Regions from separate parts of the Streptomyces sp. NPDC048172 genome, predicted to be linked through region 1. Evidence: riboswitches for the same ligand, from Rfam matches in the RefSeq annotation. Region 1 holds a riboswitch; the other holds the start of a gene.

Region 1 (7,329 bases):
CTTCGGCCACCAGGCGCCCGCCTTCGGGCCGCCCTTGCACTCGCCGTCCGACTCACCGGGACGCTTGATCCAGAGGTAGGCGTCGACGAGCTTCTCGCCCGTCTTCGTCGTGGGCTGCTCGCCGAGCGCGCGGCCCTTCGGGTTGCACCACGCCTCCTCGTCGGCGCCCGCGCCCTCGATCGGTCCGTTGCCGTTGCGGCTGGTGTCGATGACGAAGGGCTTGTTGCCGATCATCGGCGAGATCTTCTTGCCGTAGGCGACGTTCGACTTCGTCGTCTGGTAGTTCGACACGTTCAGCGCGAAGCCGTCGGCCTTGCCGATGCCCGCCTTGTTGAGCGGCTCGACGAGACCGCCCGGGTCGCGCACCCAGTCGGGGTTGCCCGCGTCCAGGTAGACCTTCGTCTTGGGCAGGTCCTTGAGCTTGCTGACCGCCTCGTTCAGCAGCTGGTAGCGCTCCTCGTGGAACTGCTGCGGGGTGCATCCCTCCGCCAGCAGATGGGGGATCGAGTCGGGCTCGACGATCACCGTCGCCGAGCGGTCGCCGATGCCCTTGACCACCTTGTCGAGCCACGCGCGGTACTCGCCCGCGTCCTTGGCGCCGCCCTTGCTGTACTGGCCGCAGTCGCGGTGCGGCAGGTTGTAGAGCACGAGGAGCGCGTCGCGGTCGGCCTTGGAGGCCGCCTTCGTGAGCTTCTCGGTCTCGCCCTGCGGGTCCTCGGTGCCGACCCACTCGGCGACGGGCTGACCGGCGATCTTCTTGATCAGCTTCGCGTCGTCGGACTTGTCGTCCTTCTCGTACGAGCTGAGCTGCTGGGCCGCCTTCCCCTCCGGGTTCACCCAGTACGGGGCGACGGACTTGGGGCGCTGCTCGGTAGCGCCCGCGTCCTTGCCGTCGCCGGAACCGTCGTCCGACGACGAGCATCCGGCGATCAGGAGCAGTGCCCCCACCGCCGTACCCCCCGCGACGAGCCGTGTGCGGGCAGGGCCTCGCCCGCGGCCGCCGTGATTGCGGTACATCCACTCCCCCTTGGTTGAACTTCCGGGACTCTCCCGGACCCCCATGGGACGAATCGTCGCTCCATCGTGTCACAGGGCTTCGGGAACGCGGAAAAGCTGTTGAGCACCTGTTACGGCCGCCGTGACACCCCTCACGTTCACGCGGCGCGCCCCGGCGCACGGCCCTCCTCGTGCACCCGCTGTGACCGGACTCTTATTGACAGTGCACATACAAGCCTGGGACTCTCCGGACACCACATGTTCACATCGAGGCGACGGTGCGCAGGAACCCGGTGCGACTCCGGGGCGGTCCCGCCACTGTGTCCGTACGCACGCACGCGTACGGGAGTCAGGAACTGACCCGTCGCTTCTCCGCCAACGGGGCGTGGAAACCCCAGGAGGAGGCCCGCGGATGTCCTCGCAGACACCTACCGCACAGACGGCTGCCGGTTCGTCGGCCGTCGCCGCGATCCGTACGCGCGACGCGCTGATCGCTCTCGCCGCCGCGCTCGTCGCACTCATCGCCCTCTACGCCGTCTTCATCGACAACGGCCAGCTCGTCGCCGCCACCGGCGACTACCTGCACGAGTTCTCGCACGACGGACGGCACCTCTTCGGCGCCCCCTGCCACTGAGGAGCGCCGCACACATGACCGTCTCAGCGGAGACAACTCCCTACCCCCTCCTGCCCCTGCTCGGCCGCGGTCTCGCCGCGGGCGGCCTGGCGGGACTCGCCTCCGGGCTCTTCTCCCTGCTGCTCGCCGAGCCGCTGATGGACCGCGCGATCCGGCTGGAGGAGAAGCGCGCCGCGGCCGAGGCCGCAGCCGCGGCCGGGGCCCACGCGCACGGCCACGCCGCGGAGGCCGAAGAGCTCTTCACCCGGGGCACGCAGCACTTCGGGCTGGTGGTGACGGCGGTGGTCGTCGGCCTCGCGGTCGGCGTCTTCTTCGCCCTCGCCTACGCGCTCGTCCACCGCGCGGGCCTCGACCGGCGCCCCTGGGAACGCTCCGTCACCCTCGCCGGTGCCGGCTTCCTCGCGCTCTCCCTTCTCCCGGCGCTGCGCTACCCGGCCAATCCGCCGGGCGTCGGCGACGGCGGTACGGTCAACGAGCGCCAGGCGCTGTGGGTCGCGGCGCTGGTGATCGGGGTGCTGGGTCTGTTGCTGGCCTGGCAGCTCTCCGTCCGGATGGGCCGGCATGGCCTTGGCGCGCCTGCGCGCCAGCTCGCCGCCGCGGGTGCCGTGGCCGGCACGCTCGCCGTGCTCTTCCTTCTCCCCGACAACCCGGACTCGGTCCCGGTGGGCGCCACCCTGCTCTGGGACTTCCGGATCCTCTCCCTCGCCTCCCACGCCCTGCTCTGGACGGCGCTCGGCGTGACCTTCGGCTTGCTCCCCCGGGCCCGCCCCTCGGGCCCACGGACCTGACCTCACGACGCATCGGGGCTTGCCCCATAAGGGGCACGGGGCTGTATCTGATTTTGCGGCTCCGCCGCGTGGGCGCGACACCTCGGGGCTTGCCCCTGTTCCCTCAGGGGCGCGGGACTGTATCCATTTGCGGCTCCGCCGCGTGGGCGCGACGGTCACGACACCTCGAGGCTTGCCCGATTAGGGGCGCGGGGAACTGCGCGACAAGCCACGACGCGGCCGCAGCCCGCGAGCCACAGCCCGGGGCACCCCGGGCGCGGCTCTTGCACGCGGGGCACCCGGCGAAGGGGGCTGCGCTTGCCAACCCTGCGCCTTGCGCAGACTTCCCAAGCACAGTGGAGCGGAGGGAGAAGCGGCTAAGTGCGGTTCGACACTCCTGTGAGGTACGCGGAGACTACGACGTTGGAAGAATAGACGCGGCGGACGCGGTCGAATTCGCCGCCGCAGGTGATGAGGCGGAGTTCGGCGCGTCCCTCCTTCTCCGTCCCGTACACACGGTCCGCGTCGAACTCGCCGCGCCCGACCACCCGCGTCCGCTCGACCGTGAAGCGGGCGACCGTGCCGTCCGCGCGGCGTACCCGTAGACCCGTGCCCGGCTTCACGGTGCTGAGCGCGTAGAAGACGGCGCGGCGCTCGTCCGTGTCCACGTGGCCGACGAGGAGCGCCGCGCCCTTCTCGCCGGGCGCGGGCCCGCCCGCGTACCAGCCGACGCGGTCGGCGCGCGCGTACGGCGGGGCCTCCACCGCGCCGTCGCGCTCCACCCCGCGCCGCATCACGCGGGCGTGCACGTCGATGCGGTCGATGTCGATCCGCGTGGGCCGGGACCGGTCCTCCAGCGGGTCATGGGCCGCGGGCAGCGGCGGCGCGCCGACGGCGAGCCGTCCGGCGCGGGAGACGTCGCCGAGGACCGGGCCCCCGCCGCCGTCGGTGAGGTCGCGGCCCCACATCCAGAGCCCGAGGAGCAGGACGACCCAGGCGGCGCCGGTGATCAGCCGTCCCCGCCCGGCGGGGCGCTCCTCAGCCCCTTCCCCCTCCTGACCGCCCTGCCCGGCGCTCATCGGTCACCTGTCGCCGTTCGAGCGCCGGGTGCGCAGCAGGTACGTGGCGAACGCGGCCAGCGCCCCGGCGACCAGGACGAAGCCCCCGCCCACGCCGTCCCGCTGGTCGGCCGTGCCGCCGCCGCCCGCGCGTACGGGCGCCGAGGGCGAGGGCGAGGGTGACGGGGACTCGGCACCCGCGACCGTGAACTCGCCGCGGGCGACCCCCTGCTTGCCGTCGCAGTCGACGGTGACCGTGTGCGTGCCGGGCTCGGCAGAGGTACGGATCCGGGGTTCGCCGTGGAGCCCGCCGTCGGCCGAGGGTTCGAGGTCGACGTCCTCCTCGAAGGCGTCGGAGTAGGCGATGCCGGTGTCGCCCTCGCAGGCGTCGACGCGGACGTCGGCCTTGCCGCCGGTCGTGACGGTCTCGGGGGTGACCGTGACACCGCCCGCGCCCCGGTCGTCGTCGGTCAGCGGGGGCGCGGCGCCCAGGGCCATGGCCGCCAGCAGCGCCAGCGGAACGGCCTGGTGTCGGACCTGGTGTCGGACCCGACGTCGGGCCGGGGTGCGGCAGGGAGCCATGGGAACCTCCGGATCCTGGTAGATCCGACGTTCCACAAGGCGGCGCCCCACCGCATCCGGAGAGGGTCCGGACGCGGTGGGGCGCTACTCCGTACGGGGTGGGAGCCCCCTGTTTCAGACGCGGTCCACCAGGTCGGCGATCGAGTCGACGACGCTGGACGGCCGGTACGGGTACCGCTCGACCTCGTCCGGCTTCGTCAGTCCGGTCAGCACGAGGAAGGTCTCCAGGCCCGCCTCCATCCCGGCGCGGACGTCGGTGTCCATCCGGTCGCCGATCATGGCGCTGGTCTCGGAGTGCGCCCCGATCGCGTTGAGCCCGGCGCGCATCATCAGCGGGTTGGGCTTGCCGACGAAGTACGGCTCCTGGCCCGTCGCCTTGGTGATCAGCGCGGCGACGGAGCCGGTGGCGGGCAGGGCGCCCTCGGTGGAGGGGCCGGTCTCGTCGGGGTTGGTGGCGATGAACCGGGCGCCGTCGTTGATCAGCCGGATCGCCTTGGTCAGCGCCTCGAACGAGTACGTCCGGGTCTCGCCCAGCACCACGTAGTCCGGCTCGACGTCCGAGAGGACGTACCCCATGTCGTGCAGCGCGGTCGTCAGGCCCGACTCCCCTATGACGTAGGCGGTGCCGCCGGGGCGCTGGTCGTCCAGGAACTGGGCGGTGGCCAGCGCCGAGGTCCAGATGTTCTCCGCCGGGACGTCGAGGCCGATCCGGGAGAGCCGGGCGTGCAGGTCACGGGGCGTGTGCATCGAGTTGTTGGTGAGCACGAGGAACGGGCGCCCCGACTCCTTCAGCCGCTTTATGAAGGAGTCGGCGCCGGGCACCGGGATGCCCTCGTGCATCAGCACACCGTCCATGTCGGTGAGCCAGGACTCGATCGGCTTGCGCTCTGCCACGTGACGGCTCCCTGCCGGTGTGTTCGGATTCGGGCCTTCAGCGTAACCGGGAGTGGACGATCAGCCGATCCGTACGTCGTCGACCGCCCAGAACCAGGTGTTGTCCCCGGCGCAGCGGAAGTGGACGCGGGCCTTCGAGGCGCCGGAGGGCACCTCCAGCGCCAGCTCCTCGCGGACGGCGAGCGCGTCGGCGTCGTACGTCTTGACGGCCTTCGGCTCTCCCCCGTCGTAGGAGACCAGGACCTCGGCGGTCTGGCCGGGGTCGTGGCGGAGGTGGGAGACGAAGCGGAGGGTGGCGCCGCCGGCGGGCAGCTCCCAGGCGGGGCTGACGAGGGTCGAGTCGAAGGTGCCCTTCCTGTCGTCCTTGTCGGCCCACTCGTCGGGGTCGGCGACCGCGAAGACGCCCCGCGCGCGGACGTTCAGCTCGCGCTGCTGCTCGCGCTCGGCCGCCGTCCAGAAGGCGTCGGTGGTGAAGGCCCAGCCGCGCCACTCGGTGACGCCGCCCGTGCCCATGCGCGCGTTCTCCACGGACCAGCCCTGGGGCGGGGTGTGGGTGAAGCCGAGGACGGAGCCGTCGATGCCGGTCTCGTCCACGGCCTTCTCCAGCTCGCCGCGCACGCTGTCAAAGGCGTCGGAGACGTCGTCGCCGAGCGGGCGGCCGTCGAGCTTCCACTCCGCCTCGGCGTCGATGCCGAGGTGCGCGAGCGCGGTCGCGGCGACGTCCACGAGGCGGACGTCCTCGCGCCGGGTGCCCGCCGGGATCCCGGCGCCGCGCGCGATCACGAACGTACGCCGTTCGTTCGGGTCCGCGCCGCCGTGGCCGCCCGCGTCGGTGTGGCCGTGGTCGGCGGTGACGAGCACGAGCCAGTCCTCGTCGCCGTAGGAGCCGCGGCCCTCCATGGCGGCGAGGATCTCGCCCGCCTGCACGTCGACGCCCGCGAGCGCGTCCAGGTACGCCTGGCTGGCGCCGCCGCTCTCGTGCCCGGCGTGGTCGACGTTGTCGAGCTGGACGAAGACGGCGTCCGGGTCGCCGTCGCGGAGCTTGGCGACGGCGCGCTTCGTGGTGCCCGCGTCGTACTCCGCCTCGGGCGTCGCGGTCTTCTCGTCCACCTCGCCGGAGACGATGGTGTCGGGTATCGGGCCCCAGGACGCGACGGCGTACGTGCTCAGCTCCGCGTCCGCCCGTTCGGCCCGGGTGAGGAAGTCGGGGTAGGAGCCGAAGTCGGCGCCCGCGAAGGAGTTGTCCTTCACCCCGTGCTTGTCGGGCCAGACCCCGGTGAGGATCGTGGCCCAGCCGGGGCCCGACTCGGTGCGGGCCATGGGCGCGGTGTAGAGGGTGCTGGGCGCGGCCAGGCCCTCGGCGATCAGCTTCTGCAGGTGCGGCGCCTTCGCCTCCTCGACCTTGTGGAGCATGGTGCCGTCGAGGCCGAGGACCAGGACCTTGGGCTTCTTGGCCGCACCTCGCGCGGTGGTCGCCAGTCCGCCGACGGCCAGCGGGACCGCGGCGGCGCCGACGAGGACGGAGCGGCGGGAGATTCCTCTGCTCACCTGTTCAACTCCTGGGATGTGTGGGGGTGTTGACACGTACGGTGGACCAGACCCGTTACCGTAGCGCGACCTTGCGGGTTCGGCTCCCGGCCGGTCAGCTCCCGGTCGCCTTCTTCCAGTCGTCGATGTACGAGTCGAAGTTCTTCTCGACGTCGGCCCAGTCGGGGCGGAAGATCTCGACGTCCTTCATCAGCCCGGCCAGGGCCGTCGCGTTCGGGTCGGTGGCCTTGATGTCGGAGCGGACGGTGAAGCCGCCGCCCACCGACGAGACCTCGCGCTGGGGCTCCTCGCCGAGCAGGAAGTCCAGCAGCTTCTTGCCGTTCTCCGTCTGCGGCCCGCCCTTGACGAGACCGGCCGCGTAGGGCAGCGCGAACGTGGAGGGCTTGGCGCCCTTCTCCTTCGCGGGGAACCAGATGCCGAGGTTCGGCATGGAGTGGGACTGGGCGTGGTTCATCTGGACGTCGCCGTTGGCCACGAGCAGCTCGCCCTTGTCGACCTTGGGCGCGAGCTTGCTGGTGGAGGAGGACGGGCCGACGTTGTTCTTCTGGAGCTTGCCCAGGTACTCCATCGCGGCCTTGCGGTCCCCGAAGTCGTGGACGGCCTTCAGGAGCAGCGCCGTCCCGTCCCCGGCGACGCCGGGCGTGGAGTACTGGAGCTTGCCCTTGAACTTCCCGTCGAGGAGGTCGTCCCAGGTGGCCGGGGCCTTCTCCAGCTCCTTGGTGTTGCGGATGAAGCCGAAGTAGTTGTTGACCAGCGGCGTCCAGCTGCCGTTCGCCGCGCGCTCCTTGGCGGGGACCTTGTCGGCGCCCTCGGGCTCGTACTTCTCCAGCAGCCCCTTGCTGTCGGCCTG
Region 2 (7,329 bases), on a different contig from region 1:
TGCGGGCCCGTACGGAACGGGCGCGGGCGAAGGGCCGGGCGGAGGGGCGGCGTTGGCGGGCGTGGGCCGAGGCGGTGCAGCGGCGTCCGCTGACCGCGCTCACGGCCGCCGTCCTCGCGCTGCTCGCGCTCTCCGCGCCCGCGCTGGACATGCGGCTGGGCTTCGCGGACGCGGGGAACGACGCGAGCGGGACGACCAGCCGTCAGGCGTACGACCTGCTGGCCGAGGGATTCGGGCCCGGCTTCAACGGGCCGCTCGTCGTCGTGAGCCAGGGCGGCGCGGAGGCCGCCGGGGAGGTGCGGGCCACGCTGGCCCGTACGGACGGGATCGCCGCCACCTCGCCCGTGCTGCCTTCGAAGGACACCGGCGTCTCCACCGTGCTCGCGTTCCCGGAGACGGCTCCGCAGGACGAGGCGACCGCCGACCTCGTGCACCGGCTGCGGGACGACGTGCTGCCGCCGGTGACCGAGCGGACGGGCGGGAAGGCCCTGGTGGGCGGGCCGACGGCCGCCGCGCAGGACTTCGCGGACTCGGTGTCGGACCGTATGCCGCTCTTCGTGGCGCTGGTGGTGGGACTCTCGGCGCTGCTGCTGATGGTGGTCTTCCGCTCGGTGCTGATCCCGCTGAAGGCCGCGCTGCTGAACCTGCTGTCGATCGCGGCGGCGCTGGGGGTCGTCACGCTGGTCTTCCAGGAGGGGCTGTTCGGGGCCGAGGCGGGGCCCGTCGAGGCGTTCATCCCGGTGATGATCTTCGCGATCGTCTTCGGGCTCTCGATGGACTACGAGGTCTTCCTCGTCTCCCGTATCCACGAGGAGTGGGAGCGTACGCGCGACCACCGGGGCGCGGTCCGCGAGGGGCTGGCGGCCACGGGCAAGGTGATCACGGCGGCCGCGGCGATCATGATCGTGGTGTTCGCGGCGTTCGTGCTGAGCCCGGACCGGATGCTCCAGCAGTTCGGGCTGGGGCTGGCCGTGGCGATCCTGCTGGACGCGGTGGTGATCCGCTGTCTGATCGTGCCCGCGGTGATGCGGCTGCTGGGCGAGCGCGCCTGGTGGCTCCCGGCGGGCCTCGCCCGGCGGCTGCCGAGGGTCGCGCTGGAGCGCCGGGAGGACGACCAGGCCGAGGGCCAGGAGAGCGTGCGCGTCTGACCGAGGGGCTCCGTCCCTGGTCGGGGCCCTGGGCGGGCCGTATGGAAGACTGCCGTTGTTCATCGAGGCGGCAGAGGCCAGGAAGCCGGTGCGAACCCGGCACGGTCCCGCCACTGTGACCGGCGGCACGTCCCCAGGGGCGTCCGCCGGGAGTCAGATACTGGTCTGCCGCCAACCTCACCAGGTCAGGGGACGCGGATCCCCTTGAGGAGGCAGGCATCGTCATGTCCCGTGCCGTGCGCACCCGTGCGCTTCTCGCCGCGCTGCTCATACCGGCGTCGGCCCTCACCGCGTGTTCGTCGTCGTCCAGCGCCGACGACAGCAGCGGCGGCAAGGCGCCCAAGGGCTTTCCGTACACGGTCACGAACTGTGGCGTGAAGACGACGTTCGAGAAGCCGCCCGAGCGGGCCGTGACGATGAACCAGAACACCACCGAGGTCATGCTCGCGCTCGGTCTGGAAGACCGTATGGCGGGCACCGCCTTCCTCGACGACAAGATCGTGCCCGAGTACCGGAAGGCGTACGACAAGGTCAAGGTGCTGGCCAAGGAGTACCCGTCCAAGGAGACGCTCCTCGGCGCCAACCCCGACTTCGTCTACGGCGCCTACCCCTCGGCGTTCGAGAAGGGCGAGGGCCGTGAGCGCCCCGCGCTCCAGGACAGCTCCGTGAACACCCGGCTGGCCACCGAGAGCTGCGCCAAGGGCCGGGTCGGGGTGCCGCAGCTGCACAAGGAGATCCGGGAGGTCGCCCGCACCTTCGGCGTCCCGGAGCGCGCCGAGAAGCTGATCAAGAAGCAGAACGAGCAGCTCGCCGCCACCGCGAAGCGGCTCAAGGGCGCGGAGAAGACCCGGGTGTTCGTGTACGACAGCGGTGACAACGCGGCGTTCACGGCGGGCGGCAAGGGCATCGGCAACGAGATCATCGAGCGCGCGGGCGCCGAGAACGTCTTCTCCTCCGTCGACAAGCCCTTCGGCGACGTCTCCTGGGAGAAGGTCGTCGAGAAGAACCCCGACACGATCGTGATCTACGACTACCGGGGCACCTCCCTCGCCAAGAAGAAGAAGCGGCTGCTGAACGACCCGGCGCTCAAGGACGTACCGGCGATCAAGCACAAGCGGTTCGCCGTGATGCCGCTCTCCTCCGTCGTGGTCGGGCCGCGCGTGCCGGACGCGGTGGACGAGCTGGCCGACCAGCTCCACCCGGACCGCGCCAAGTGAGGGCCGCGGCCGTGCCGGGCAGGCTGCGGTTCGCGCTCCTCACCTCCGGACTGGCCGCGCTGCTGTTCGTCGGCGCGCTGGCGAGCCTCGCGCTGGGCTCCGTCCGGATCCCGGTGGGGGACGTGGTGGCCGCGCTGACGGGAGGGTCCGAGCCGGGCCCGTTCACCACGATCGTGCGGGACGTACGGCTGCCGCGCGTGCTGCTCGCGGCGGTCGTCGGCGCGGGGCTCGCGGTCGTCGGAACGGTGCTGCAGGCGCTCGTACGCAATCCGCTGGCCGATCCGTTCCTGCTGGGCATCTCCTCGGGCGCCTCCACGGGCGCCGTGCTCGTCGTCGTCTTCGGCGTCGGGACGGTGACGATGAACGTGGGCGCGTTCGCCGGGTCGCTCTGCGCGCTCGTCGCCGTCTACGCGATGGCACGGCGCGGCGGCGTGATGACGACGGGACGGCTGGTGCTCGCCGGGGTCGCGATCCAGTACATCCTCTCCGCGCTCACCAGCCTCATCCTCGTCACCTCGTCCAAGACGGAGCACCTGCGGGAGATCCTCTTCTGGACGCTCGGCGGGCTGGGCGGGGCACGCTGGAACAGCCTGCCGCTGCCCGCCGTCGCGATGCTGCTGGGGCTGGCGCTGCTGATGGCGCTCGCCCGCCCCCTCGACCTGCTGCTCGCGGGCGAGGAGAGCGCGACCGTGATGGGCCTGGACACCGGGCGGTTCCGCGCGGCCGTCTTCCTGCTCGCCTCGCTGGTGACGGCCGTACTGGTCGCGGTCAGCGGGGCGATCGGCTTCGTCGGCCTGATGGTGCCGCACGCCGCGCGCATGGTCATCGGCGCCGGGCACCGCGCGCTGCTGCCGGTCTCCGCGCTGGGCGGCGCCGCGTTCCTCGTACTGGCCGACCTCGCGGCCCGTACGGTCGCCACGCCCGAGGAGATCCCGGTCGGGGTCCTCACGGCGCTCACGGGCGGCCCGTTCTTCCTGTGGCTCCTGCGCCGCAGCCAGCGCACCGAGGGGGTGCCGTCATGAGCGCGTCGCTGACCGCCGAGGACGTCACGTACTCCGTCGACGGCCACCGCCTGCTCGACGGTGTCACGCTCGACGCCGCGCCCGGCGAGACGATCGGCGTCGTCGGCCCCAACGGCAGCGGCAAGACGACGTTCCTGCGCTGCGTCTACGGCACGCTGCGCCCCGACGGCGGACGCGTCCTGCTCGACGGCGAGGACGCCGTCGCGATGGGCGCCCGGCGCCGGGCCCGGCACGTGGCCGCCGTGCCGCAGGACGCGCACGGCGTGACGGGCCTCAGCGTGCGCCAGATCGTGGCGATGGGCCGCTCGCCGCACAAGAGGTTCTGGGAGGGCGACACCGCACGGGACGAGGAGTTCGTACGGGACGCGCTCGCGCGCACCGGCGCGGCCGAGCTGGCCGAGCGCCGCTTCGAGGGGCTGTCCGGCGGCGAACGCCAGCGCGCGCTCGTCGCCCGCGCGCTGGTCCAGGAGCCGTCGCTCCTCGTCCTCGACGAGCCGACGAACCACCTCGACGTCCGCTACCAGCTGGAACTCCTCGGCCTCATCCGCGACCTGGGCACCACGAACCTGCTGGCACTGCACGACCTCAACCTCGCCGCCTCGTACTGCGACCGGCTGTTCGTACTGCGCGAGGGCCGCGTCGTGGCGGGCGGCAAGCCGGGCGAGGTCCTGACGGAGGCGATGCTCGCCGAGGTGTACGGAGTACGGGCTGAGATCACCGAGCACGCGGTGACGGGGCTGCCGACCGTCGTCTATCTCGGGGTTGCCGAATGACGCCGCTGGACGAACTCTTCCTGGAGCACGGTCCCCGGTACGACCTCGTGGTCGGCGAGCCGGATGCCGGTGACGGTGACGGTGACCGTGCATGGCTGCCGTCCGACCGTCTGCTCGACCCTTCCGGGGCCGAACTGGGCGTGCTCCTCGACGCCGAGACCGAGGGCAGCGGCCACCGCACCGCGCACGCCGCCGCGTTGACCCTGATCGCCGTCTACGCGGGCCGCGTCACGGCCGCCGCCGTCCTGGACTGGGCCCTGCACGGCCGGGTGTGGGACGTCCGTCCGGAGAACGTCCTCGTCCGCCCCGCCGCGCACGGCATCGGCGGCGTACGCCTGCGCGAGGCCCGCACCCTCGACTCCTCCCTCGCCTCCCTGCACGGAGCCGTGCTGCACACGCACCTGCTGCCGCTCGCCGACGCGCTGCACGCCCGTACGCGCGCCGGGCTGCGCCAGCTGCGCGGCGGCGTCGCCCACGGCTGCGCCACCGCGCTCTGCGCTTCGCGCGGGGCCGTACGCGAACTGGCCCCGCGCTGGCAGGAGTTCAGCGAGGGAACGGGCCTGGAGCGGCTCGGCGAGGTGGTGGAGGTCGCCGGACGCCTGCGCTACCTCCGCCGCACCTGCTGCCTCTTCTACACGAGCGCCGAATCGGGACGCTGCGCGAGCTGCTGCCTGACGCCACGCGACGAGCGCATACGGGCGTACGCCCGCGCCGCCGTCCCTCCTCTCCCTCCTACCTCTCCTCCGCCAGGGCGGCGATGAGGCGTTCGGCCGTCGCGAGGTTGCAGCGGCCCAGATCGAGCAGCGGCTCGGCGATCGTGTCGGCGCACGAGGAGAGGTCGACGCGGAGGGACGGCAACAGCACGTCCACGTGAGCCAGTGCGGCACGCAACCGCCGGGACACGTCGTCTGCTTCACGGAGCTTGATCACGGTCGACCTCATGTGCTGGTGCCTTCCCGAAGTGGGTTCATTACTTTCTGTGGTCCCAGCATCGCCCTCCGGGCATGATGAGGGGAGGGAGCCGACCGTGCAGGTGCAGTTGTCAAGAGCCGGAGAGCGAAGAATGGCAGCAGAGGACGAAGTCGGCGCGGACTTCAAGAGCGATCCCCGGGTGTCGACCCTGGCCTATTTCGGCACGGAGCTGCGTATCCAGCGGGAGCAGGCTGGGCTGTCCCAATCGGCTCTGGCCAGGCGCACGTTCTGCACGCACTCCCTGGTCTCCCGCATCGAATCCGCCCAGCGCATCCCGAGCGAAGAGTTCGCCCAGCGCTGTGACGAGGCGCTTGGCACAGGCGGTTCGTTCTGGCGCCTGTGGCCGGTCGTGATCCAGCACGCGTATCCGGACTGGTTCCGCCCGTTCGTGGAGCTGGAGAAGGACGCGACGGAGATCTGGGGCTTCGAGAACCAGGTGGTTCCCGGGCTGCTCCAGACCGAGGAGTACGCGCGCGCGATGTTCGACGCGGGAAGCCTGCCCAACGCCGACGAGCTGGTGGCGGCGCGGATGACCCGGCAGAGCATCTTCGAGAAGGAGCTGCCGCCGGAGTTCTGGGCTGTTCTCGATGAGAACGTTCTGCGACGGGTCATCGGCGGGCCCGACGTGATGAAGCAGCAGCTCGAACGGCTCGTCGAGGCCGCAGAGGACCCGCGTATCACCCTTCAGGTGCTCCCGCTCGATATCGGCGCCCACGCGGGGCTCGCGGGTGCCTTCGCCGGACTCGCCCTCAAAGAGGGCCAGGACGTGCTGTACGTGGACGGCATCGTGCGCGGGCACGTCTTGGCCGATCCGGACGACGTCAAGATGGGGCGTCGAGCCTATGATCTACTCAGGGCGGACGCCCTGCCCCCCAAGGCGTCCGTCAAGATGATTGCCGCAGCGGCAAAGGAAATCTCCCCATGACCAGCGCTGCCAACTGGCGCAAGAGCAGCTACAGCTCCAACAACGGCGGCAACTGCCTGGAGGTCGCAGTCGACTTCACCGGCGGAGCCGTCCCCGTACGGGACTCCAAGGACCCGAAGGGCCCGGCGCTGCTGATCCCGGCGGACGCGTGGGGCGCGTTCGTGGCCGGGATCAAGAACGCCCGGGTCACCGATTGAACCGCTGACGCCGCGGGCCCGTTGTCGCTTGTGCACATTGCTCTGTCAAGCAACACATGGAGGGTCCATGAAGTCCTGGCGTTCCCGGATCGCGGTCGGTCTCGCAGTCGGCGCCGCGGCCATCGCCATGCCGCTGACGGCGGCGAGTTCCGCGTCCGCCGCTCCGGCTCCGGCTCCGACGAAGGCCGAGTCCGTCCATGCCGCTGGCTGGAAGAAGGTCGGCGGCTGGAAGAAGCTGGAGTCCTGCAAGCACGAGGGCAGGACCTGGCCCGGCGCCAAGAACTACATGTGCTGGCCCGTCGACGCCTCGGACTCCAGCAAGGGATACAACCTGTGGGTGGAGCTGTAGGCCAGCCCTCTCATCAGCAGTCGTCCCCCCGCACATCGGGCTGTCCAGCAAGACCACGAGGAGAGTTGATGAAGTCCTGGCGTTCTCGTATCGCCGTCGGCCTCGCCATCGGTGCCGCCGCCGTCACCATTCCGCTGGCAGGCGCGGGCTCCGCGTCCGCCGACCCGGCTCCGGCTCCGGCGAAGGCCGAGTCCGTCCATGCTGCGGGCTGGAAGAAGGTCGGCGGCTGGCGGAATTGGGACACCTGCCACGAGGAGGGCCAGGCCCTGGTCCGCGACAAGGTGGCCAGGGCCTACGACTGCCGGCCCGTTGACATCGCCGACCCCGGCAGGGGCTACGACCTGTGGGCCGACGTGATCTAGCGATCTCGTCCAGCGAGGAAGCCCTCGCTTCCTGTCGACCTCCTCTGCCCCGGCGTCACGCCGGGGCAGAGCGCGTGTCGGCGGCGGCTCGTACGTGGTCGGCGAACGAGCGGGGGGCGCGGCCCGTGAGGCGGGCGACGGCGTCGGTGACGCGATCCTCCGCGCCCGCGGCGATCGCGCGGTCGACGTCCGCGAGGATCTGCGCGAAGTCGGCGGGCAGCTCCCGCACCCAGCGCGCCTGCAACTCCTCGGCCGTGAGGGCGTGGTGGCGGACCGTACGGCCGGTGACCTCGGTGAGCGTACGGGCGATGTCGTCGTACGACAGGGCCTCGGGGCCGGTGAGGATCCAGTCCGTGTTCGGCGG

What was found. A riboswitch is a leader RNA that binds a small molecule or an ion and turns the genes downstream of it on or off. The one in region 1 is predicted to bind cobalamin.
Positions count from the first base shown of each region.
Region 2: linked by a shared signal. The riboswitch ahead of ACGF3A_RS20610 (ABC transporter substrate-binding protein) and the one ahead of ACGF3A_RS35885 (hypothetical protein) in region 1 are both predicted to bind cobalamin.

Region 1 is NZ_JBIDAT010000010.1:188-7,516, forward strand. It holds gene ACGF3A_RS35880 (glycoside hydrolase family 6 protein) at 1-1,017, opposite strand, end outside; cobalamin riboswitch at 1,238-1,376, shown strand; gene ACGF3A_RS35885 (hypothetical protein) at 1,409-1,630, shown strand; gene ACGF3A_RS35890 (CbtA family protein) at 1,645-2,418, shown strand; gene ACGF3A_RS35895 (class F sortase) at 2,775-3,476, opposite strand; gene ACGF3A_RS35900 (hypothetical protein) at 3,480-4,037, opposite strand; gene ACGF3A_RS35905 (HAD-IIA family hydrolase) at 4,152-4,931, opposite strand; gene ACGF3A_RS35910 (alkaline phosphatase family protein) at 4,992-6,479, opposite strand; gene ACGF3A_RS35915 (2-aminoethylphosphonate ABC transporter substrate-binding protein) at 6,574-7,329, opposite strand, start outside.
Region 2 is NZ_JBIDAT010000004.1:641,218-648,546, forward strand. It holds gene ACGF3A_RS20605 (MMPL family transporter) at 1-1,148, shown strand, start outside; cobalamin riboswitch at 1,178-1,332, shown strand; gene ACGF3A_RS20610 (ABC transporter substrate-binding protein) at 1,373-2,365, shown strand; gene ACGF3A_RS20615 (FecCD family ABC transporter permease) at 2,377-3,387, shown strand; gene ACGF3A_RS20620 (ABC transporter ATP-binding protein) at 3,384-4,160, shown strand; gene ACGF3A_RS20625 ((2Fe-2S)-binding protein) at 4,157-4,921, shown strand; gene ACGF3A_RS20630 (hypothetical protein) at 4,893-5,102, opposite strand; gene ACGF3A_RS20635 (Scr1 family TA system antitoxin-like transcriptional regulator) at 5,224-6,057, shown strand; gene ACGF3A_RS20640 (DUF397 domain-containing protein) at 6,054-6,254, shown strand; gene ACGF3A_RS20645 (hypothetical protein) at 6,322-6,603, shown strand; gene ACGF3A_RS20650 (hypothetical protein) at 6,672-6,965, shown strand; gene ACGF3A_RS20655 (NmrA family NAD(P)-binding protein) at 7,021-7,329, opposite strand, start outside.